One region of the Pseudoalteromonas sp. NSLLW24 genome, then DNA from elsewhere that is predicted to be linked to it. Evidence: predicted binding sites of a transcription regulator. Region 1 holds the regulator's gene; the other holds the start of a gene.
What was found. The regulator sigma-54, encoded in region 1, starts transcription at its own class of promoters, with help from an activator protein. The targets are predictions, from matches to a motif close to GTTGGCACGNNNNTNGNNT.
Positions count from the first base shown of each region.

Region 1 (12,612 bases):
CTAGTTTCCATAACTCTCACTCAAATAGGGTTGTAACCTGACCCAATTGCATTAAATTTTGCAATTGCTCAGGTAGGTTTTGCAATTCAAGGCGAATGCCTTGCTGCTTTAATTCTGCAAAAGAGTGAATTAACCAAGCTAAGCCCGCTGTGTCAACCCTAGATACACCACTTAGGTCGAAATAGATGATTTTATGCTTGGTTAATAGCTTGTTGTTCAGAAGCTGTTCATCGCCAATTGAATTTCGAGTAAGCTCACCGTTTACTCGAAAATGTTGTCCATCAACTTGGCTTATTGCCAATTTAGTCATTCGAGTTACTGCCTCTAAACTGAACTGGTAGCTGACTCTTTTGCTCTAAAAGGTTACTTACATTATCAATACCTTGCTGACGCAAAATACCTTGTAGCTCACTTTGTTTTGCATCTAGTAAACTAATACCTTCAGCAATCATATCGTACGCGCGCCATTCACCGTCACGGTCTTCGCGTACTTTAAAATCGATTCTGATATCAGGTTTACCATCTTCAATAATTTTAGTTTTAACGACAACGACATCTTTGCCTTTAAATGCTTGTTCTGCACCAAACTCAACTTTTTGGTTTGTATATTGAGTGAATACACCTGCATAAGTAGCAACTAAATACTCTCTAAAAACACCAATAAAGCGTTGAATTTCTTTAATTGCTTTGGCTTTTTCAGCTTCGTCGGTAATTGCACGTACTTTAGATACTTCACTACCTAGTACGCGAAGTGCTGCATATTTGTAGTCGATATAAGGCATTAATTCTTCTTCAACGATTACGCGAAGATGCTCTTGATTTTTAACAATTAATGGCTGATCTTTTTTAATACGTGCAAATGTATTATCAGCAACTTGGCGTACCATTTTATTTGGATCGATTAATTTCACATCTGCTGCACTTACGCTTTGAGTTAGCGTCATTGTGCCAATTGCTACAATAGCTAAAAACTTTTTCAACATAATAATTACTCACTACCTTGGTTGAATAAAAACTGCCCGATTAATTCTTCAAGTACAATGGCAGACTTAGTGTCAGTAATTGAATCGCCATCACCTAGTGCTTTACTTTCCACACCAAACAAATCGTCAATTGCTTCATCTTGCTTGTTTTCAGTCACTGTTTCGCCTAAACAACGTTGTTTAGCCGAATCTGGAGAAATGACAGGGTGAATACCTAAGTACTGCTCACCTAAAATACCCGACGTTAAAATAGAGATTGAGCTTGTGTCTGAAAAACGACATAAATACTGTGCATCAATGGTCATGTTTACCACTGGTAAAAATTCTTGTGGGTGAACATAAATTGATTCAACACGACCAATTACAACACCACCTACTTTTACTGGTGCACGTGCTTTTAATGAGCCAATGTTTTCAAACTTGGCATTAAGCGTATATGTTTCGCCAGAGCCACTAATACCTGAATTGGCAACTTTAAGTGCGAGCATCGCAAAAGCTAAAATGCCAAGTGCTACAAAAAAACCAACTAAAATTTCTAATTTCCGTGAATTCATTATCTATACCCTATTAGCTGGTAAACATTACCGCTGTCAAAATAAAGTCAAAACCTAAAACTGCTAATGACGAATGAACAACCGTTTCGGTGGTTGCTTTGCTGATCCCTTCTGAGGTCGGCACACAGTCATATCCTTTATAAAGCGCAATCCAGGTCACCACTATGGCAAATACAAAACTCTTAATAATACCGTTTAGTATGTCTTGCTGAAACGACACTTGTGATTGCATGATTGACCAAAAACTACCTGTATCAACCCCCAGCCAATCTACACCCACTAAATGAGCGCCTATGATTGCTACGGCTGAAAATATCAATGCAAGCAATGGCATGCTTATAAAACCCGCCCAAAAGCGCGGTGCAATAATACGTTTTAGCGGATCGATTGCCATCATCTCAAGTGATGAAAGTTGCTCTGTTGCTTTCATTAAGCCAATTTCAGCAGTCAATGCGCTACCTGCGCGTCCTGCAAATAGTAATGCAGTAACAACCGGGCCCAGTTCTCGCAATAAACTCAGTGCCACTAACGGCCCTAAACTATCCTCAGCGCCATAACCAACTAATACGGTGTAACCTTGTAGAGCCAACACCATGCCGATAAACAAACCCGACACCATAATAATCAGCAACGATTGCGAACCGACCATATAAAGTTGGCGAACAAGTAACGGTGTGCCTTTTTTAAAATTAGGAACATGCGCAAGCGCACTAAATAGCATATAAGCCGAACGGCCAAGAGCCGCAAAACGTCCTAGCGTTTTATGCCCTAGCTTTTGAAATAAATCCAACATTATGCTTTTTCTCCAAGTAGTTCGTCTGCATAAGCTTGAGCCGGAAAATGAAATGGTACTGGACCATCCGACAAGCCTTTTAAAAACTGTTGAACTAAAGGAGATTCATGATTGCGCATTTCATCAGGAGTACCACAACCAATTACACCTTGATCGGCGATAATTATAACGTGATCGGCAATACTCATTACCTCTGTCACATCGTGTGTCACAATTAAAGACGATAAACTCAATACTTCGTTAAGCGACTTAATTAGCTTAACCAATACGCCCATCGAAATAGGATCTTGTCCTGCAAATGGCTCATCGTACATGATTAGCTCAGGATCAAGTGCTATAGCGCGCGCAAGTGCAGCACGCCTTGCCATACCGCCGGACAACTCAGAGGGCATTAAATCTTTAGCGCCACGTAGCCCAACCGCTTGCAATTTCATTAATACAACTAATCGAATAAGGTCTTCACTTAGCTTTGTGTGCTCTCTTATAGGAAATGCAATATTGTCAAATACCGACATATCAGTAAACAGCGCACCACTTTGAAAAAGCATGCTCATTTTAGTACGTGCTTCGTATAACTCTTTACGAGACATTTTAGGAATGCTGCCACCTTCAAATAAAATATCACCTGAATCTGGTTTAAGCTGACCACCAATTAAACGCAACATAGTGGTTTTGCCAATTCCGCTTGGCCCCATGATCGCAGTAATTTTACCTTTAGGAACGCTAAAACTCATATTTTTATATATAGTTCTATTGCCTCTCGAAAAGCTAACATCCTTGACTTCTACTATTGATTGCGACAAGTCGCTCTCCATAAAAATGTTCACTAGTGCGCCTATTTTAAAGCTTTTTTGTCAAAGATGGAAAAAACAATTCGTAAGATTTTGTAATACACCCATGAAAAGGATTATAAGACTCGCTCAAAACAGCTTAACCCCGGCTTAAATTTTTAAATTAGCTGTTTAAAAGCAGCATTGTTACCTAGTTGACCTTACTCTTTTATTTATACTTTCATCTTGGCTTTTGTTACTATTCGCGCCATCCGTATTTTGTATAACTGGCTTAACACAATGGTTACCTCGTTTGTTATTTTAATTCTTGGTTTTGCAGCTCTTGTTTGGAGTGCAGACAGGTTTGTTTATGGCGCTGCGGCTCTTGCTAAAAACTTTGGTGTACCTACACTTATTGTTGGTTTAACCGTGGTAGCTATGGGCTCTTCAGCACCCGAAATGATGGTTTCAGCCTCTGCCGCTCTGGCTAACAAAACCGACACAGCGGTTGGCAATGCTGTTGGCTCTAATATTACAAACATTTTACTTGTGTTAGGTATCACTGCTCTATTTCGCCCTCTTTCAGTTTCATCAAGTACATTAAAACGTGAAATGCCATTAGTGATGCTCGTATCTTTAGCTACTTGGTATGTGTTCTCAGATAACTACTTTTCATTTAATGAAGGTGTTGCACTTTTGGTTGGCTTTATCGTATTCATCGGTGGGTTAATTATTGTATCTATGCGTGCAAAAAACCAAGATGACCCATTTGTCTCAGAAGCCTGCGACGATGTACCAAACGATGTACCTACGAAAAAAGCGGTATTTTGGTTAGTTGTCGGCATGATACTCCTACCTGTTAGCTCTCATTTTTTAATAGGTTCGGCTGTCGATATTGCTAAATACTTCGGCTTAAGCGACTTAGTCATTGGCTTAACAATTATTGCCATCGGTACTAGTTTGCCTGAACTTGCCGCTTCGGTTGCAGGTGTACTTAAAAATGAAGATGATTTAGCACTAGGTAATATTGTTGGCTCAAACATATTTAATATTCTAGCGGTATTACCACTTGCCGGTATTATTAACCCTTCTGCCATTGACCCATCATTAGTAAGCCGAGACGTATTAATTATGATTGGCGCAACACTTGCTCTTATTATTATGTCATTGAACTTTAGAGGCACCCAACGTATCAATAGAGTAGAAGGCGGCTTATTGCTAATAGCATTTTTGGGTTACCAAGGGTATATTTTTAGTCAAGTAGGGTAAATGATGGCAACGCTAAATTTTATTGAACAAGGCCTTCGCGTTTTAGATGTTGAACGCCAAGCACTTAGTGATATTGCACAATATGTAGATGAAAACTTTCATAACGCGTGCCAATTAATGTACGACTGCGAAGGCCGTATTATTGTCATTGGTATGGGTAAATCAGGTCATATTGGCAATAAAATAGCGGCAACCCTTGCAAGCACTGGCAGTCCAGCATTTTTTGTTCACCCTGGTGAAGCAAGTCATGGTGATTTAGGGATGATCACTAAAAATGACGTGGTTATGCTTATTTCTAATTCAGGGGAGACCAGCGAAGTTTTAAATATCATTCCGGTTTTAAAACGACTTGGTGCCAAAATGATATCGATGACTGGCAATACGCAATCAACCATGGCGACCCTTGCTAATGTACATGTGTGTATTAAAGTAGAAAAAGAAGCCTGTTCATTGGGTCTAGCTCCTACATCAAGTACCACTGCAACGCTTGCGATGGGCGATGCCATGGCAGTTGCATTATTAGAAGCTCGCGGGTTTACAGCTGATGACTTCGCGCTATCTCACCCAGGTGGTAGTTTAGGCAAGCGCTTATTACTTACTTTAAAAGATGTTATGCACAGCGGCGCAAATACACCTATTATTAGCGTTTCACAAACAGTTAAAGATGCCCTTATTGAAATGTCTGCTAAAGGTTTAGGCATGACAGCCATTGTTGATGAAAATCAGCAGCTCGTGGGATTATTTACCGATGGCGATTTGCGTCGTATTTTAGAGCAAAGAATTGATATTCATACAACACAAATAGATGTTGTTATGACTAAGTCATGTACTACGGCTACACAAGATATTTTAGCCGCTGAAGCGCTTAATATTATGGAACACAAACGTATAAATGGCTTAATCGTCGTCAATGAGAAAAACCAACCTATTGGCGCATTAAACATGCAAGACCTATTAAAAGCAGGAGTGTTATAAATGCAATTTGAAGAACTCTATCAACCGCTGAGCGATGATGCAAAAGCACGCGCTAAAAAAGTAAAGCTACTTATATGCGATATTGATGGTGTATTTTCTGATGGCCGTATTTATCTTGGTAATCAAGGTGAAGAGCTAAAAGCATTTAATACAAAAGATGGTTTTGGCATTAAAGCGCTTATAAACAGTGGCTTTGAAGTGGCTGTAATTACTGGTCGTCATTCACAAATAGTGCAACAACGTATGAGCAGCTTAACCGTACAGCATATTTATCAAGGCCAAGAAAATAAGCTCATTGCCTATCAAGAATTAAAAGACAAACTCAACCTTAGCGATGAACAAATTGCTTATATCGGTGATGATGGTCCTGACATGCCCGTTATGGAATTAGTCGGCTTTGCTGTTGCAGTAAATGATGCCCATCCACTTATTAAACGTTTATCACACTATGTAACGCAAATGCCTGGCGGCTTTGGTGCAGTAAGAGAGCTCACCGACTTACTTATGCTTGAAAATGGTAAAGCATTGACTACACAAGGCACTAGTTCATGAATGCAGCGCGCATAATATTAAGCGTTTTATTCATTAGCTGTATGGTTTGGCTTTGGTACCCTTATTTTACACAAACAAATATTGTGCCTCAGACTGAGCCTGAAGTTATTGCCAAGCCTGATTACATAGCCATAGAACTCAAACAAACAGCCTATGACGAACAAGGTAAAATTAGCCACAAAGTCACTGCGGCTAAAATGGAGCTATATCAACAATTAGGTTTTACGTTTTTTGAAAAACCTATTTTTACTTTATATAACGAAAAGCAAACGTGGCAAATAAATGCAGACGAAGCAACATTATACGAAGACAAACAATTAATTTTAGAAGGCAATGTGGTTGCCAAAAACTTAACCGATAACGCCATGATAGACAAAATCAATGCTGATAATATTCAGGTAGATATAAAGCTATTAACAATGCGTTCGGAGCAACCCGTTATTATCACTGGACCCAATTTAAAAATCACTGGTAAAGGCCTAGAAGCCGACTTAAAAACCGAAGTGATAAAACTAATTAACCATACGCGAACCATATATTATGACCAATAAAATATTAAAATCACTTATTATTCCTACACTTATACTAGCGTTTAATAGTAGTGCTGCAGAGCAAAACACGCAACCGGCTGCAAATCAAATTTCAATAAGCGCCGATAAGCAAGAAGGCCAATTAAAAGCTAATGTCGGGATTTTTGAGAAAAACGTTGAAATTATTCACGGTAACCGCCGTATCACAGCCGACCGCTTAGAAGTACATAAACGCGATGAACTTGGCGATAATAAACAATTATTAATTGCTACAGGTAGCCCTGCGCACTTTGAAGAAAAGCAATCAGATGGCACGACTATGAGCGCCAGTGCTGACGAAGTACGTTATGATGTATCTAAGCGTTTTTTAACGCTTGTTGGTAATGCACAAGTATCGCAAGCGGGACAAAAAATAAATGCTAAAAGCATTACCTACGATATAGAGCAGCAGCTAATCAGTGCCGAAAAAGATGAAAACTCAACTGACCGCGTTCACACAATTTTAGTACCAATCGAGACTAAAAAAAGTAAAAAAAGCGACAAAGGTCAACCATGAGCACATTAAAAGCAGAGCTATTAGCAAAGAGCTATAAAGGCCGTGAAGTTGTAAAAAACGTCGGCCTTGAAGTCAAAGCTGGCAGTATTGTTGGCTTACTTGGCCCTAACGGCGCAGGTAAAACTACCACGTTTTATATGATAGTAGGACTTGTACCTAGCGACAAAGGTAAAATATCGATAGACGATAACGATATTACTCTTTTACCTATGCATAGTCGTGCTAGATTAGGCATTGGCTACTTACCGCAAGAGTCTTCAATATTCAGAAAGCTGACTGTTTATCAAAACTTAATGGCCATTTTAGAAACGCGCAAAGAGTTAAATAAACAAGCTAGAGAAGACACTCTCGATAAATTATTAGATGAATTTAGCATACAACACATTCGTGATAGCCAAGGTATGGCATTGTCGGGTGGCGAACGTCGTCGTGTTGAAATAGCACGTGCGCTGGCAGCAGATCCTAAATTTATATTACTGGATGAACCATTTGCAGGTGTTGACCCGATTTCGGTATTAGACATAAAGAAAATAATAGAACATCTTAAAAATCGTGGGATTGGTGTATTAATTACCGATCATAACGTAAGAGAAACCCTTGATGTTTGTGAAAAAGCCTACATTGTTTCTCATGGGGAGCTGATTGCATCAGGTACTCCAGAACACGTATTAAATGATAAAACAGTACGCGATGTTTACTTAGGCGAGCAATTTAGGCTGTAACATTTACGCCATGTCTTTAAGCATCTGCTAGTATTAATTATAACAACATAAAAGGATTGTTAGAGATACATGAGGCAATCACTACAGCTGCGCATGGGCCAGCAACTTACAATGACTCCACAGCTGCAACAAGCTATTCGTTTGTTGCAACTCAGTACATTGGATCTCCAGCAAGAAATACAAGAAGCTCTCGACAGCAACCCGCTATTAGAGGTTGAAGAAGCAGACTATTCAGAAGACGCTGCAGGTAAAAACGAGCAAAAAGCAGATACAGATGACATAACTGTTAGCGCATCTGCCGATGATGCTCCAAGCGAATACGAACAAGATAGTGGTGAAGCACTTGCAAAAGACACGCTAAGTGACGACATGGCTATGGATGTTAGTTGGGATGAGTACATGAGTGCCGCCCCAGCAGCATCATCGGGTCCGATGCCTGAAGACGAATCAATATACCAAGGCGCCTCTACTGAAACGCTCCATGAGTATTTAATGTGGCAGTTACAACTAACGCCATTTAGCCCTACAGACGAAGCTATTGCTATTGCTATTGTAGAAGCCGTCGATGACTCAGGTATTTTAACACTAAGCTGCGAAGAGATTTTAGAAAGCTTTAATCAAGAAAACGAAGATGATAACGAAGTCGAACTTGATGAAATTGAAGCTGTATTAAAACGCATCCAACTGTTTGATCCTGTAGGCATTGCTGCACGTAGCTTACAAGAGTGTTTGTGTATTCAGCTTAACCAGTTTGATAAAGAAACACCTTACATTAATGAAACAAAAATGATTTTAACCGAGCATATTGATTTATTAGCTGCTCGTGACTATCGTACATTAATGAAGAAAACTAAGCTCAAAGAAGAAGAGCTTAAAGAAGTAATGACATTAATACATACTCTTAGCCCTAAACCTGCAGATACTATTGTAAGAGAAGAATCTGAGTATGTTATTCCTGATGTGTCAGTTAAAAAAATTAAAGGCCGCTGGGTTGTTGAGTTAAACCCAGATAGCATGCCTAAAATTCGTGTTAATAGCCAATACGCGGCAATGTCTCGCACTGTAAAATCCAGTGGTGACAGCCAGTTTATTCGCTCGCATTTACAAGAAGCTAAATGGTTTATTAAAAGCTTAGAAAGTAGAAACGACACGCTATTAAAAGTAACAAATTGTATTGTTAAACAACAACAAGGCTTTTTTGAACACGGTCCTGAAGCCATGAAACCAATGGTTTTAAATGATGTTGCTGAAATGGTAGAAATGCACGAATCAACAATTTCGCGCGTAACAACCCAAAAGTATATGCACACACCCCGTGGTATATTTGAGCTTAAATACTTTTTCTCAAGCCATGTAAGCACCGAAAACGGTGGTGAATGTTCATCTACAGCAATCCGTGCGCTTATCCGAAAATTAATCGCAGCAGAAAACTCAGCAAAACCATTGAGTGATAGCAAAATAGCGGATATATTGGCTGAGCAAGGAATTAAAGTAGCGAGACGTACAATCGCAAAATACCGCGAATCTCTGGCTATTCCACCGTCAAATCAACGTAAAAGTTTGATTTAAGACGCAAAAAAAGAGGGTAATGCTTATGCAACTAAACTTAACTGGTCGTCACGTAGAATTAACCGATTCACTAAGAGACTATATTAATACCAAATTTGCGAAGCTAGAAAGACACTCTGATCATATTAATAATGTTCATGTCATTCTCGATGTAGAAAAATTAAATCAAAAAGCAGAAGCCACCATACACGTAAGCGGTGCTGAGTTATTTGCCTCTACAGAACATCAAGATATGTATGCCGCCATTGACTCGTTGATCGACAAGCTCGATCGACAAGTAATTAAACACAAAGAGAAGCTTGCTCGACACTAATATGATGAAATTAAGCTCACTTATATGCCAGGACTGCAGCAAAGCTGCGGTCCTTTTTAATAGCAAAAAAAGAATTTTAGAGTTCATTAGCGAACTTGCTCACGACAAACTTCCGTATTTACCGCAACAAGATATTCTTAATGCTTTAATGAGCAGAGAAAAATTGGGTAGTACAGGTATAGGGCGTGGCATTGCCATTCCTCATGGAAGAATGAGCGGTGCAGAAGAGCCTTTGGCTTTAGTACTCGTTAGCGAAACTCCAATAAATTTTGATGCAATCGATAATCGCCCTGTTGATATTTTCGTCGCACTCATCGTACCAGATGGCGATAACCAGCAGCACTTAAAGACTCTAGCAACCATTGCTGATAAACTAAACAATAAAGATTTTTGTAAACAGTTACGCAGTGCAAAATCAGATACTGAGCTTTACCAAGTTATTGTCAATCAATCATAGTTTTATAAAGGGTGTTAAATGGAGTTAATTATCATAAGCGGCCGTTCTGGTTCTGGAAAGTCGGTTGCTTTACGCGTTGTAGAAGATTTAGGTTATTATTGCGTAGATAATATTCCAGTTAACTTGCTTCCTTCATTAGTTCGCAGTGTGTCTGATAGCTATGATAAAATTGCTGTTAGCATTGATGTGCGGAACATCCCTAAACAACAAGATGAATTTAACGATATTCTTGAATACTTGCCTGGCTTTGCAAAACCTACGTTATTTTATTTAGATAGCGACGATCAAACATTGATCAAACGTTTTTCTGAAACTCGTAGATTACACCCACTATCAATTGACTCGTTGCCTCTTGATTTAGCCATCAAAAAAGAAAAAGAATTACTTGATGTATTAATCACCCGCGCCGACTTTATGATAGATACAACTGATTTAAGCGTTCATCAACTTGCTGAATCTATTCGTGAAAAGATTTTAGGTAAAAAAGATAAGCAACTGATTGTCACGTTTGAATCGTTTGGTTTTAAATACGGTATACCAAAAGAAGCAGATTACGTATTTGATGCACGCTTTTTACCCAATCCACATTGGGAACCTGAATTAAAACCTTTAAATGGGTTAGATCAACCTGTTAAAGATTATTTGGCCAATCACAGCATAGTGCAAAAATTCACATGGCAAATTCAAACATTTGTACAAACATGGTTACCGCACTTAGAGCGAAATAACCGCAGTTATTTAACCATTGCCATTGGGTGTACAGGCGGACAACATCGCTCTGTATATTTAGCGCAAACTATCGGTGAAAGTTTTGCAATGACACATCCCAATGTGAAAATTCGCCATCGCGAACAAGAAAAATAATATAGCTGAATAATCACCTGTTCAGCTTAGGTAGAGTAAGTTATGCATTGTGAAGACACTTTTTTAATAAAAAACAAATTAGGATTGCATGCCAGAGCAGCCACCGTGCTTGCCCAATTGGCAGTGCAGTTTGATGCGACAATTACATTATTTCAAGATGACAAAGAAGCCGCAGGCGATAGCGTACTTGCACTAATGTTACTTGAAAGTAGCCAAGGCAAAGAAGTAAAAGTTGTATGTAAAGGCCCCGATTCTGAGCAAGCTTTACACGCTGTTGGAGAATTAATAGCACAACGTTTTAATGAACAAGAATAAACAGTTATAAAAATAATGCTCGCATTACTAATGCCCCAACTAAAACAGATATATAAAATAAATACGGTTAGTGACGCCAGTTAACTCACCTCTCCCCATAAAGTAATATAAGAATTTATAAAGGACGCCAATGCCTGAAGCTTTTGAACAAGATTACCCACTACAGCAACTAAAACAGGTGACTAAGTCACTCAATAGTGGTCAATTTGTTCAAGTTAGGCGCATGCTCGCAAAAACAGCTCCTTGTGATACCGCATTATTATTAGAATCATCACCACATAAAATTCGCCGACTCCTTTGGCAGTTGGTTGATCCTGATGTGCAAGGTGATGTTCTTGAAGAACTCTCAGAAGATGTTCGTTTAGGCATTATTGCCCAAATGGAACCTAAGCACATTGCAGCCGCAACAGAAGATATGGGCCACGATGACTTAGGTGAAGTATTACGTAGTCTGCCGGACACCGTTTATAAAGACGTTGTTAGCGCGATGGACATTCAAGACCGTGAACGTGCAACACAAGCACTTTCGTATCAAGAGCGTTCTGCTGGCGCGCTAATGAACACCGATACGGTGACCATTCGCCCTGATGTTACGCTTGATGTTGTACTTAGGTATATTAGGCTACGTGGCGAGTTACCAGAAGGTACCGATGACTTGTACGTTGTTGATAAGCATAACTGCTTTATAGGCGCTTTATCGCTGAGTACATTATTAACTAACCCGCCAGAAAAAATTGTTCGCGATTTAATGGATGAAGATTGTGAATCCATTCCAATCTCTATGGATGAAAGTGAAGTCGCGCAATTATTTGAACGTCATAATTGGATATCGGCCCCCGTAGTCGATGATAACGATCAGCTCCTTGGCCGTGTCACTATCGATGACATCGTTGACGTAATCCGCGAAGATGCTGAGCATAGTTTATTGGGCTTAGCCGGCCTTGATGATGAAGAAGATACCTTTGCGCCAGTACTAAAAAGCTCTAAAAAACGCTCAGTTTGGTTAGGTGTCAACTTACTAACTGCACTTGCAGCTGCTTTTGTAGCTAGCTTTTTTGAAGGCACTTTAGATGTTTTACCTATTTTAGCTGTACTTAACGGTATTGTCCCTTCTATGGGCGGTGTTGCAGGTAGCCAATCATTAACGCTTGTTATTCGTGGTATTGCGGTAGGTCATATAAATCAAACAAACCAACGTTTCTTGATGATGAAAGAGCTTGCTATTGGCGCGTTAAACGGTGTTTTGTGGTCGTTGTTAATAGCAGGTGTTATTGCCCTATGGCAGTGGGACTTTATGCTTGGTGGCGTACTCGCCTTCGCTATGTTTATGAACTTAGTGGTGGCAGGTGTTGCTGGTGCGAGTATCCCTATTATTCTTAAAAGAATGAAT
Region 1 covers NZ_JADYWQ010000009.1:25,319-37,930, reverse strand. Annotated here, with positions in the region: gene I6E72_RS11055 (BolA family protein) at 1-11, opposite strand, end outside; gene I6E72_RS11050 (STAS domain-containing protein) at 17-310, opposite strand; gene I6E72_RS11045 (MlaC/ttg2D family ABC transporter substrate-binding protein) at 303-983, opposite strand; gene mlaD (outer membrane lipid asymmetry maintenance protein MlaD) at 989-1,537, opposite strand; gene mlaE (lipid asymmetry maintenance ABC transporter permease subunit MlaE) at 1,551-2,330, opposite strand; gene I6E72_RS11030 (ATP-binding cassette domain-containing protein) at 2,330-3,145, opposite strand; gene I6E72_RS11025 (calcium/sodium antiporter) at 3,401-4,369, shown strand; gene I6E72_RS11020 (KpsF/GutQ family sugar-phosphate isomerase) at 4,373-5,344, shown strand; gene kdsC (3-deoxy-manno-octulosonate-8-phosphatase KdsC) at 5,345-5,896, shown strand; gene lptC (LPS export ABC transporter periplasmic protein LptC) at 5,893-6,447, shown strand; gene lptA (lipopolysaccharide transport periplasmic protein LptA) at 6,437-6,982, shown strand; gene lptB (LPS export ABC transporter ATP-binding protein) at 6,979-7,704, shown strand; gene I6E72_RS10995 (RNA polymerase factor sigma-54) at 7,774-9,273, shown strand; gene hpf (ribosome hibernation promoting factor) at 9,299-9,586, shown strand; gene ptsN (PTS IIA-like nitrogen regulatory protein PtsN) at 9,591-10,043, shown strand; gene rapZ (RNase adapter RapZ) at 10,062-10,907, shown strand; gene I6E72_RS10975 (HPr family phosphocarrier protein) at 10,950-11,222, shown strand; gene mgtE (magnesium transporter) at 11,353-12,612, shown strand, end outside.

Region 2 (12,612 bases), on a different contig from region 1:
AAGTATTAAATGGGCAAACTGGAGAGTTATTAAAAACATCGCCTCGCTTAGGATTTTATTGGGGCGGCATGAGTTCAATAGTAACTGGAAGCTTTCTTAATAACGAAAATATAGATGTGGTTGGTCTCGTTAGTGATTACCTCATTAGTTATGACTACTCTGAAAACACTATATCTAAAGTTGCTTTGGAGCAAAGCTTTAACGGTTTGGTTAACACTGTTATTAATGGAGAAGAAACTTTAGTTGCATCTACCTATAACGGCTCACTTTACAAAGTGGCATTAAATGGGCAGACAACATTAATTAGTGAAGTGTGCCAAAACACTTTAAATAATATTGTGTCTGTAAGAGCTGGATTTGTGCAGTATTCGTGTTCTGATCAGTTTGGTGAATATAACCTAGATAACAATGTGGTTTCATACACTGCTAAGCGTAAGAATAATGACAGTTGGTTAGCAACTTCTACGTATAATAATGTTGATTATACCTTGTTGGCAGGTCAGTCATTGGAGGTGTTTTCTAATCAAGTTGCTGAGCCTTTAGCTAAGCCTGAAGCTTTAAGCTACTCTGATCATGTTTTAAAAAGCATACAAATAGACTTACCTGTATCAGATGATATTGATTATGTAGTTTTAAATAAGAGACCAACTCTGGGTAGGGTCGAGTTTACCGACAGACAGGCGGGTCTATTAACTTATATACCATCGGGCGCTGTAGGCATTGACGAGCTTAGTTACTACACAGTAAAAGATCGTTCACGTTCAGCGTTATCAAGCTTAACGTTAGAGCTAAAAAATACAGCACCTACAGCAAATAATATGACACTACAAACTCATTGGAATACACCGCTTAACTTTAATTTAGAAGGTATGGATGAAGACGCAGAGCCATTAATATTTCAAATTAAAAATTCGCCTGCTCATGGGCAAATTCAGTTAATGGACTCTGCTTTAGGTAGCGTGACCTTTTCACCAAGTGGTGACTCGGTTGAGCCAGTATCAGTTAGCTTTACAGTGAAAGATTCTTTAGTTGAATCAGAGCTTCATAATGTTGTTATTGAACTGACAAATACAGCTCCACAAGCTCAAAATGTAACATATAACACCTCTTATAAGAGTGAAGTGAATGGTCGCTTTTCAGCATTAGATAGCGACAACGATACACTTGAATTTGAAGTGGTAACAGAGCCAAATTCAGGAACTTTAACATTTGAGCCTGATACTGGATTGTTTAAACTAACTCCTACGAGCGAATCCGATCATGTAGTAACGTTTAGCTATGTAGCTAAAGATAAATTTGATAGTTCTGCAGTTCAAACTGTGACTATAAACGTTGAAGGTAAGCAAGCTGCTACGGTAGCGACTCCTTCATCTGATTCAGGCTCTAGCTCAGGTGGCAGTATTTATTACTTACTTACGCTGCTATCAGTGGTTTTATTTGGTAGACGCCGTTTTAATTAGTAGTTAAAAGCTTATTTACACTATCTAAAACCGCCAAATGGCGGTTTTTTATTTATTAATAATCTTTTTAAACTCAACGATTTATTGCTTACTTTTGTCATAGGTGTTCGTATAACCCTACACTTTGCTAATAACGATGTGGTTACTTAATACGATTTTTGCTTAAATATATTGTAAGTTTTAACTTGGATGTTTTTAGGCTTTTATTTAGGGCTGTTTATCTTTCGAGGTTTAACATGCACTGCCCCGAGGATTCTGCATAGGGGCAATTTACGCTTTGTTGTTTACAAACCTCCCGCCGCGATTAAATCTCCCCTAGATTGAGTGAACTTCAATCTAAAAAGGTCAGCAGGGCCTAGTTATAATACTAATAATCAGACGTTAATATTTTCAATGTGGTTTAAACGTTCTAATAATTAGTATTTTTATAAAATAGATCTAAGTGGTAGGCTAAAAGTAGTAAGTATAAAATAGTAAGTAATTAAAAATAGTTCTCGCGCAACAAGGAACCCTCCTGTAAAGCGCTTTGCCAAGGAGTTTAGTATGATCACGCTTACCATTAATGGTAATAAACATGAGTTTTCTGGCGATCCGTCAACGCCAGTATTATGGTATCTCCGAGACGAATTGAATTTAACTGGGCCTAAATTTGGCTGTGGTATGGCTCAGTGCGGTGCGTGTACGGTGCATATAGATGGGGTAGCTCAGCGCTCGTGTGTATTGCCTGTAGCGGCAGTAGCGGGTCTTTCAATTACAACAATTGAAGGGTTAAGCGAGCAGGGCGACCATCCAGTACAACAAGCATGGGTTGAGCATAAAGTACCGCAGTGTGGTTTTTGCCAGTGCGGCCAAATGATGCAAGCTGCAAGCTTATTAGCTGCAAATCCAAACCCAAGCGATGATGAAATAGTAAGTAATATGTCGGGCAATATTTGCCGTTGTGGTACATATCCGCGCATTCATAAAGCAATTAAATCAGCCGCTAAAACTATTGCGGGCGTGCAGTATTTTGACCCAAATGAGCAAGGGGAAGAAGTATGAGCCAAGATAATAAATATTTTGATTTAAACCGCCGTAAGTTTTTAAAAACCAGTGCAATAGGTGCGTTGGTACTCGGTACTTATTTTGTAGGCAGTGCGCCAAGAGCGATTGCTGGTGTGTTAGAGCAGCCATCGGAGCTGGCAAAACGCGCAAACTTATTTATTGCACTGCGCCCAGACGGCATGGTTGAAATAACCTGCCATCGCTCTGAAATGGGTCAGCAAATTCGCACTGCAATCGCACAAATTGTTGCCGATGAAATGGAAGCCGCGTGGGATAAGGTTATTGTTATTCAGGGTAAGGGCGACCCTAAATACGGCGATCAAAATACCGATGGCTCGCGCAGTATTCGCTACAACATGCAGCGCCTGCGTGAAATGGGCGCAAGTGTGCGTTACATGATGCAGCATGCTGCCGCTAAGCATTGGGGTGTAAAACCAGAAACATGTACCGCAGTACAGCACGTTGTTACTCACAGCTCAGGTAAATCACTTACTTATAAAGATTTAATCGACTTAGCATTTACAATAACGCCACCAGAAGCTGACAAACTAACACTTAAAACACGCAAAGAATGGCGCTACATTAATACCGGCATGGCGCACATAGATTTAGCCGATTTAGTAACAGGCAAAGCTATATTTGCAGCCGATGTACGCGAACCACAAGCGCTGGTGGCTATAATTGAACGCCCGCCTGTAGTAGGCGGTGTTGTTAAGTCATTTGATGCCAGTGCTACAAAAGCGATAAACGACGTTATAGATGTTATTGAAATACCTGCACCAAAAGGCGCGCCGCAGTTTCAGCCAAAAGGCGGAATTGCGATTATAGCTAAAAACACATGGGCTGCATGGCAAGGGCGTAAGGCATTAAAAGTCGTGTGGGATGATGGCAAAAATGGCGATTACAACTCAAAAGAATTTAAAAAGTCATTACTAAAAACAGTACAAACTCCACAGGCAAACATACGTGATAAAGGCGATGCCATGGGCGTGTTGGCTAAATCGAGCAATAAACTGGTAGCTGATTATTACGCGCCGCATCTAGCTCAAGCCCCAATGGAGCCACCTTGTGCAACTGCTATGTACAACAAAGACAGTGTTGATATATGGGCTGCTACGCAAAATCCACAAGCCGATATGAAAACAGTGGCGGCAATGCTTGGCATGGACGAGAGCAAAATTAATGTTCACGTTACCATGTTAGGAGGCGGCTTTGGGCGTAAGTCAAAACCTGACTTTTCAGCAGAAGCAGCTTATCTTTCAATGAAAGTAGGCAAGCCTATTCGCGTGCAATGGACGCGTGAAGACGACATACAACATGGTTTTTACCATGCAGTTTCGGCTCAGCACATTGAAGCATCGCTAGATAAAAATGGCGCAATAGAATCGTATTTACACCGCACCGCGTTTTCACCAATTACCTCTACCTTTTCAGAAGGGGCGACTACGCCAGGAAGCTTTGAACTGCGCTTAGGATTTACCGATAATCCTATTAACACACCTAATATGAAGTTAGAAAACGGTGATGCGCAAGCCAAAGCACGAATTGGTTGGATGCGCTCTGTATCAAATATTTTTCATGCCTTTGCTATTCAGTCATTTATTGGCGAAGCAGCGCATAAAGCCGGTCGCGACCAAAAAGACTATTTACTAGACACTATAGGTCCGAGTCGCATTGTTGATGTAACTGAGCAAAATGCCACATACGATAATTACGGTGGCGATAAAGCGGTTTATCCTTTAGATATTGGCAGACTGCGCCATGTTATTGAAAAAGTAGCTGACATGAGTAAATGGGGGCGAGAGCTTCCTAAAGGTCGAGGTTTAGGAATAGCAGCACACAGAAGCTTTTTAACTTACGTAGCTACGGTAGTTGAAGTAGAAGTGTCGGATGCTGGCGATTTAAAAGTAATTAAGTCGTGGGTTGCCATTGATGCGGGTACTGTTGTAAACACCGACACTGTTAAAAACCAAACCCAAGGTGGCTCTATTTACGGTATTACAACTGCAATCAGCGATGGTATTACCTTTGATAAAGGGCGCGTACAGCAAAGTAATTTTCATGATTATCGCGTACCGCGTATGAGCGACGCACCTCTTGAGATTGAAGTTGAAATTGTACAAAGCGATGCACCACCAGCAGGGGTAGGCGAGCCATCTACACCGGTTTATGCGCCAGCATTATGTAATGCTATTTTTGCAGCGTGCGGAAAGCGTATTAGGCAGTTACCGATTGGTAACCAATTAAAAGCGTAGCTAAATAACCTACAGCTTAAACAAAAAAACCGCCAAATGGCGGTTTTTTTAAAAGCGGTTAACGCGGTTTAACGACCTTTTTCAAACTCATCAACTTCACGCTCTGCTTCTTCTTTAGATTTACCGTATTGCTGCTGGATTTTACCAACTAGCTCTGTACGGCTACCTTCAATTTTATCTAAATCGTCGTTGGTAAGATCGCCCCATTTTTGTTGAGCCTTACCTTTAAGTTCTTTCCAATTACCTTCGATACGATCGCTGTTCATAAGTTTATCCTTACTTTAGGTTAGTGAATTAACTGTCAGTTATAAAGTAGCAAGCCTTGTACCAAGGAATAATAATGGTTTTATTGTTTTTATTATCAGTTGGTTATATTTTTATGTTGAGCGATTTTGTTTTTAATATTGCGCTATTTATTAAAAAATATACATAGCAGCCTGTAATTATTGCTGACATAAGTTACGCCGCTTTGATGTAACTCATTCTTAAATTTTTGTTTTAAGCTAATATGCAGGTATTAAACAAAGTAGTTAAGCTGAGTGAGTTATGAATACAAAAACGTGTGAATATGGAGTGGGTGACTGCTCATACAAAATGGCAGGTGAGTTAGCAGGTATTACACAATTGGTGAATGCGTTTTACGATAATATGGACGCTTTAAAAGAGGCTGAAAATATAAGGAGTATGCATTCAAAAGACTTATCGGCATCGCGAAAAAAGCTCGCTTATTTTTTGTCGGGCTGGTTAGGTGGTCCTAAATTATACGCTGAACATTTTGGCAGTATTAACATTCCTCAAGCGCACAAACATCTACATGTAGGAATTGAGCAAAGTGATGCATGGCTTTTATGCATGCAAAAAGCGGTTGATAAGCAACCTTACGAAGCACCATTTAAAATTTACTTAATGCAGCAATTACGAGTGCCTGCAGATCGAATTAGAATGGTGTCGGGTAGTTAATAGCAATTATTAATAAGCATCTACCGCGGTGTCGCTGCGGTTTTTTGTTACAATGCCTGCAAAGCAATTTAGGGTAAATAGCTGTGCTGCCGGTTCAAGACATATATCAACAACTCGTTACTACATTACAAAGTAATCCTATTACGTTATTACAAGCGCCGCCTGGTGCGGGTAAATCTACGTGGTTGCCGCTGCAACTAATGCGCGATGGGCATTTTAAACGTATTGTAATGCTAGAGCCTCGCCGTTTAGCTGCTCGTAATATAGCCAGCTACCTAGCAAAGTGCCAAAACGAGAGTGTTGGGCAAAGTGTGGGCTTGCGGATTAGGGGCGAGAGTAAAGTAAGCGCTAATACGCGCCTCGAAATAGTCACCGAAGGCATGCTAACGCGCATGTTGCAAAACGACCCCGAATTAAGCGATATTGATTTACTGATATTTGATGAATTTCATGAGCGTTCAATTGCAGCCGATACCTCACTTGCCTTTGCGCTCGAGACCCAAAGTGCGCTGCGTGAAGATTTAACCATTATGCTTATGTCGGCAACTCTTGATACCGAGCGTTACACTGCGTTTTTTGATTGCCCTGTAATTCAATCGAGCGGTCGCAGCTACCCAATAGACGAAGTATACATACCCATAAAAGATGAAAGCCGTTGGCTTGATGCAATTCCTACCATAATAAAACAAGCACTTAATGAGCAAACAGGCAGTGCGTTGGTATTTTTACCTGGGCAATTTGAAATACTACGCGTGCAACAAGCACTCACCGATTTACCTAGTAACTGCCAAGTCGCAACGCTATTTGGCGAGCAAGATAAAGCTAATCAGCAAGCCGCTATTGCTTCTGCACCAAACGGTATGCGCAAAGTAGTGCTTACCACCAATGTAGCCGAAACCAGTTTAACTATTGAAGGCATACGCATTGTAATTGACAGCGGCAAGCGCCGTGCAGCTACCTTTAATTTAAAAACAGGGGTTACAGAGCTCACAACACAAAGTATATCGCGCTCCTCTGCTGTGCAACGTGCAGGACGTGCAGGGCGAATAGAGCCGGGCATTGTTTATCGAATTGGCTCAAAGCAAACCTTTGAGCGACGTAATAGCCACGACAATCCCGAAATACTCACATCAGACATAAGCCAACTTATGCTTGAGGCAAAGCAGTGGGGAGCCAGTACTGATGAGCTAACCTTGCTCGATAAGCCCACTGAGCAACAATGCGAGCAAGCAAGTAACTTGCTTAACATGCTAGAAGCTATTGATAGCAAGGGTAAGCTCACACCGCTTGGCAGTAAAATGTTAGGTTTTGGTGCTGATATTCGTTTGGCGCATATGCTACTAAAAGCACAAATACTTGATGACCAACTCCCTGGTATTTTTAGGCTCGCTATTTATTTAGTGGCATTACTTGAGAGCCGAGTAAACAGTGCAAACGAGTTGAGTTTAGCGTTGCATAGCCAACAGCAACGTCCGCATCCGGTATTTAAACAGCAGTTAAAATATTGGCAAAGCCGCTTAAAAGTAAAAGACGAAAACAGCGAATTAAATACGCATTATATTAGTTTGCTAGTGGCATTGGCGTACCCAGATCGCATCGCTAAAAAACGCGGTAATGGTTACCTACTTGCCAATGGTGCAGGTGCTGAGTTAAATGCCGATTACTGGCACAACGACGATTACTTAGCTATAGCAACCATGGGCGGGCACAAAGGAGGGCGTATATTTACAGCCACCGCACTTAACCCATTTGAGTTACAAGAATTTTTACCGCATTTATTTAGTGAACTTACTCGCTGTGAGTTTGACGAAAAATCAGCACGTTTTATTCATCAAGATGAAGTAAAGCTCGGGGCTATAACGCTCAGCAGCCAGCCTAGTAAACAAAAACTAGATAAGGGCGAGCGCGCTAAAGCGTGGCTTAACTTATTTGCTAAACACGGTTTTGCATTATTTAACGAGCAACCTGATGCGCAGCAATTGCTGATACGTATGAGCTTAGCAAGTAATTTAATGCCTGATAAATTCCCAAAAATAAACGAGCAACAACTTATTCAAAATGCAGCGCAGTGGCTAGGCGTGTTTTTAGAAGATATTAAAACGCTTACGCAGCTTAAAAAGTTTAACTACTTTGAAGCATTACAAAACTGTTTTGATTGGCAACAACAAACAGCGTTAAAAGCATTGTTACCACTGCGCTTAACGGTGCCAAGTGGCTCAAATATAAAAATAGAATACCAGCTTGATGGCCCCGCAAAGCTAAGCGTGCGCATGCAAGAAGTTTACGGCTTGACCAGTACGCCTATGCTTGCCAACGGTAAACTGCTACTGCTTATGGAGTTGTTATCGCCAGGTAAACGCTCATTGCAACTTACTCAAGATTTAGCGCACTTTTGGGCTAGCAGTTACCGCGATGTGCAAAAGGAAATGAAAGGTCGTTACCCTAAACATTTTTGGCCAGACGACCCTGCCAACAGCGTTGCAACGAATAGAGTTAAGAGCAAAATGTAGATGTTAGTTACTTAAAGTTATTTGTTTTATTATTGAGCGTATTAATATAGTGTACCTATAAATGAATCAATATTTTTAACTACAGGGAAGTAAGTGATGAAGCTACTTTTAACGTTAGGCTTGGCCTTAGTAACTGCTTTTTCGGCTTATGCTGAAAAGCCACTCGACTTAAATGCGTTTGCGCAGCAGTACTATAAAACAATGACCGCCACACAAGCACCTAACGCAGGTGCTAAAGAGCTTGAGGCTTACCTTGTATTGTTAACCGATGATATTGGCAATCAGCATATTCCGTATCAACCGGATGACTCACGTACTCCAGATGGTAAAAAGCAGATGCGCAAAGGTATGAGTTTTTACTTAGGTGCGCACACATTGTTTGAAAGCACACTGCTTAATACATTTGTGTTTAACGATACAGGCTTTGCTATTCGTTATAAAAACTATGTAAAAGGTATTCATCCGCAAAATAAGCAGCCAATAGAGTACACCTCCACAATGATGGAAGTGATTGAAATTGAAAACGGCAAAGTGGCGATGATCCGCAAATATCACGAATAAACGAATAACTAATAATACAAATAAGGATATATATGAAACATTTACTTATCGCATTATCAATATTAATGCTTAGTGCATGCGTTAGCACAAAAAATGATTTTAGATTTGATGGCTCCACACCAGAGACAACTCAAGTGGGAGTTAATAAAGTTTTAAAAGCATTAAAGCCTCAAGATTCCATGCGTTTTTTAGGCGCTTTAATCGCAATTCAATTTTCTGACGTGCAAAGCTTAGACGATATTATGGGCGACCCGACCATGATGGGGGAAATGAATTACTTTATTATTGGCAAAAAAATAGATGGTTTAAATTATTACGAAGTACTGGAGCTTGCGAGTTCGTCTCCATCAAAAGTTGAATTTTCTGTAGTGGAATAATTTCAGCTTTTTGTACTACTTTAAATGTGTAATACCAATCCGCAATAATACTTAATCATTTTGCGGGGCTAAACGTGTCGCTACCTGCGTTAAAAAATTCTCATTTAGAACAACTAAATAGCGAATTTTTTGCCTAGCTATCAACACGTTTTTCCGCCCTCAAAATAGACCACTTAATTAAGCGAATTGGTATAATTTTATGTCTATATTAAATATATTATTGAAAGGGCTAAAGTTTTAACGCTATAAAATTTAATAGTAAACTTTGTTTATTCCTGCTCATGAATTTATACTACGCTTTAGTAAGAAGCTAATTATTTATTATTTAGATGCAGCAAGTCTAAAGCATAAAATGTAAGCTACTTTGACTTAATTTTACACGATTAGATAGAGACTATGACATTAAGATTTTTTGTAATAATAGGTACTTTGATTTTAATGTGCTTTGTAACAAGTTTATTAGTAGGGTACCGCTATTTCTTTAGCCTGCCGACCATAAACACTAGTATTGAAGATTATCAAAATCGTGAATTATTAAGTCTTAAAATTGCGCTTGATAGAGAGTTTATATTTTTAGAAACACTCAATTATGACTACGCCGTATGGGATGATACTTATAATTACATGGCTGATTTTGACGTAGAATATGTAGATTCAAACTTTGTAGGTGACACCTTCTACTCTCTCAAAATTGATGGTGTGTTTATTTACGATATAAATTTTAATATGGTTTACGGGCAAGCGTATGATTATATTAAACATACTGAGTTTGATGCGCCTGATTTAGATTTACAGGTTAATAAATTAAACCGCGCAATTATTCCTAATTCAAAAGCCTCTGAAGACGACAACAGTTTAAGCCATTCTGGTTTTTTGCAAACAGCGGACGGCCCTGTCATGTTTGCATCGCATGTAATAAAGCGAACAGATAAAACAGGTGAGCCTGTTGGTAGTATTGTTTTTATAAAAAAAGTAAGACCGTCGTTGATCAAGTCCTTAGCTGAGATTGCACAAGTGGAGCTTAGCTACTTACAAATAGAACAGGCTAGTTCTTTAAACGATATTGCGACGCTTAAAGGGAGCCTCCAAGGAGAGGACATTGCCACTCAAAGGAAAAGGGTGATTCTAGATATAAACGGTAATCCACTTCTTGCTTTGAACATTAAGCACCACCATCAAACACTGCCAGTTTTATTTGATCACTATTTAAAACTTATTTTGTTAATGTTTTTTGTAATGTCACTTTTGAGTTTCTATATTGTAAATCGTTACTTTATTGAACCACTTATTAACGGTGCGTCCGCTATCAATTCAATGTTGGTTAAAAACGATTTACAGCCTCTGAGATTCAGTAATAAATTTTTAGAAATGCGCGTTTTAATTAGCGGGTTTAATGCATTAATTAAACAAGTTAAAGATCAAAATTTTAAGCTTGAAAAAATAAGTAAAATTGATGGGTTAACCCAAATTTACAACAGGCGTGCCTTTGACGAAATTATTGTGGCGCAATGGGAACAGGCTCAACAGCAAAAAAATGCCTTTGGAATAATATTACTTGATGTAGACCATTTCAAAAATTATAACGATTTTTATGGTCACCAAGGCGGAGACAACGTTTTACAAGCTCTTGCCCAAAAGCTAAAGCAAGTAGCTAAGCAAAACACAGGTACAGTGGCGCGCTATGGCGGCGAAGAGTTCATATTATTCTTTAAACAGCTTTCTTATGAAGAGTTTGTAGATATATCTCAGCAATTGCTTTTGGCGGTTAGGGAATTAAATCTACCTCATGAAGCGTCGCCTGTACGTGAGTATTTAACAATTAGTGCTGGGTGTGTATTTGCTACAAAAGAAACCTTAAGTAGTAATAATGTGTCTATGCAATCACTAATTAAAGAAGCTGACATAATGCTTTACGAAGCGAAAAACTCAGGTAGAGATAAAACATCAATCAAATCTATATAATTCAAGTGAATTATTAAAGATGCATCAGCTGTTTTTTATTATAAAACGCTTAAACCTCTTTCCCGCCATGGCTCTGTGCTAGGTCGTCAAGTTCGGCGCAAGTGTAATCAAAACCACTTTCGTCGTATTCGTATGTCACTTTTACACTATCGCCGCCATTAAAAAGTCGTGTTTTTACATCGTTAACCGGCCAGTCTTTCAGCTCGTGTAAAAACCGGTTAGCAACTTGTGAAGATTCAAAACAATAGCGAATTTCTGTTTTCATAAATAATAAAGCTCTGGCTGTTTACCCCTGCAGCTAGTGCATTATTAATGGGGCGTTCATGATTCGGTTACAAAAAATAAAGAGTTAAATTGTAAATTTTGTGTTTCAATAAATGCATCAAACTCGGTACACACTAACGTACTTTAATTAACAAATGATGACGACTTTACATGCATTATAAATTTGCTCTGATCGCAAGCACTGTTTTTATACTAAGCGCTTGCGGTGGTTCAGGCTCAGATGATACGCCAACCGTTAACGGAAATAAAATCCCCATTTTGTCAGTCGCTGATATTCCTAGTGAATTAAGTAAGGGCCAAACAATTGAGCTAACAGCAACAGCCAGTGATAAAGACGGCACTATTACATCGGTTGTATGGCAACAAACGCAAGGGCCTGAACTAATTAGCGGGCCTTTAGAGGCAGTAACCACCTCAGTAACACTGCTAAATGCGCAAAGTTATAAGCCTGTTAATTACGCTTTTTCGGTCACAGCAACCGACAATGAAGGAGCAAGCAGTGTAAAAACGCTGAGCTTTATAGCGCGCAATAATATGGATGAGATTAGCGCCGCACGGTTACTACACCAAGCAACAATGGGGCCTAAGCTTAGTGAAATACAAAACGCACAAGGTTTAAGCGAGCAGCAATGGCTTGATAAACAAATAGCGCTACCTATTAATTATCACCGTGATTATTTAGTAAAGCTAAATGACGATGACGACTTTAAATACATAAGCCGCATAGATGCATGGTGGAAAGCAGTAATGCAAAGTGACGATCAACTCCGTCAACGTGTTGCATTTGCGTTAAGTGAAATATTAGTGGTGTCGGATGAGAACAGTGCCTTAAGAGGGCAACCTGAGGGCATGATCACTTATTACGATTTATTACTAAAGCATGCCTTTGGTAATTATCGTGACTTACTCGAAGATGTCACGCTTTCGCCTATTATGGGAACTTATTTAAGCCATTTGGGTAACGAAAAAGCAGACGATACACTTAATATTCGCCCAGACGAAAATTACGCACGTGAAGTAATGCAGTTATTTACTATTGGCCTTGAAGAGCTAAACCTAGATGGCAGCGCCAAGCTTGATGCACAAGGTAATACCATTGCCACTTACGGACAGGTAGAAATAGAGAGTTTTGCACGCGTATTTACCGGTTGGACGTTTGCCGATAGTGAAACATTTAAGCGTAAAAGTCGTGATTATA
Region 2 covers NZ_JADYWQ010000003.1:161,852-174,463, forward strand. Annotated here, with positions in the region: gene I6E72_RS04000 (Ig-like domain-containing protein) at 1-1,460, shown strand, start outside; gene I6E72_RS04005 ((2Fe-2S)-binding protein) at 2,004-2,501, shown strand; gene I6E72_RS04010 (xanthine dehydrogenase family protein molybdopterin-binding subunit) at 2,498-4,759, shown strand; gene I6E72_RS04015 (CsbD family protein) at 4,828-5,025, opposite strand; gene I6E72_RS04020 (group II truncated hemoglobin) at 5,306-5,719, shown strand; gene hrpB (ATP-dependent helicase HrpB) at 5,803-8,229, shown strand; gene I6E72_RS04030 (nuclear transport factor 2 family protein) at 8,326-8,790, shown strand; gene I6E72_RS04035 (DUF6694 family lipoprotein) at 8,823-9,167, shown strand; gene I6E72_RS04040 (diguanylate cyclase domain-containing protein) at 9,564-11,129, shown strand; gene I6E72_RS04045 (hypothetical protein) at 11,179-11,394, opposite strand; gene I6E72_RS04050 (DUF1800 domain-containing protein) at 11,565-12,612, shown strand, end outside.
Region 2: a site for sigma-54 is predicted at 5,073-5,091, ahead of I6E72_RS04015 (CsbD family protein). Genes of this name have one in related genera too.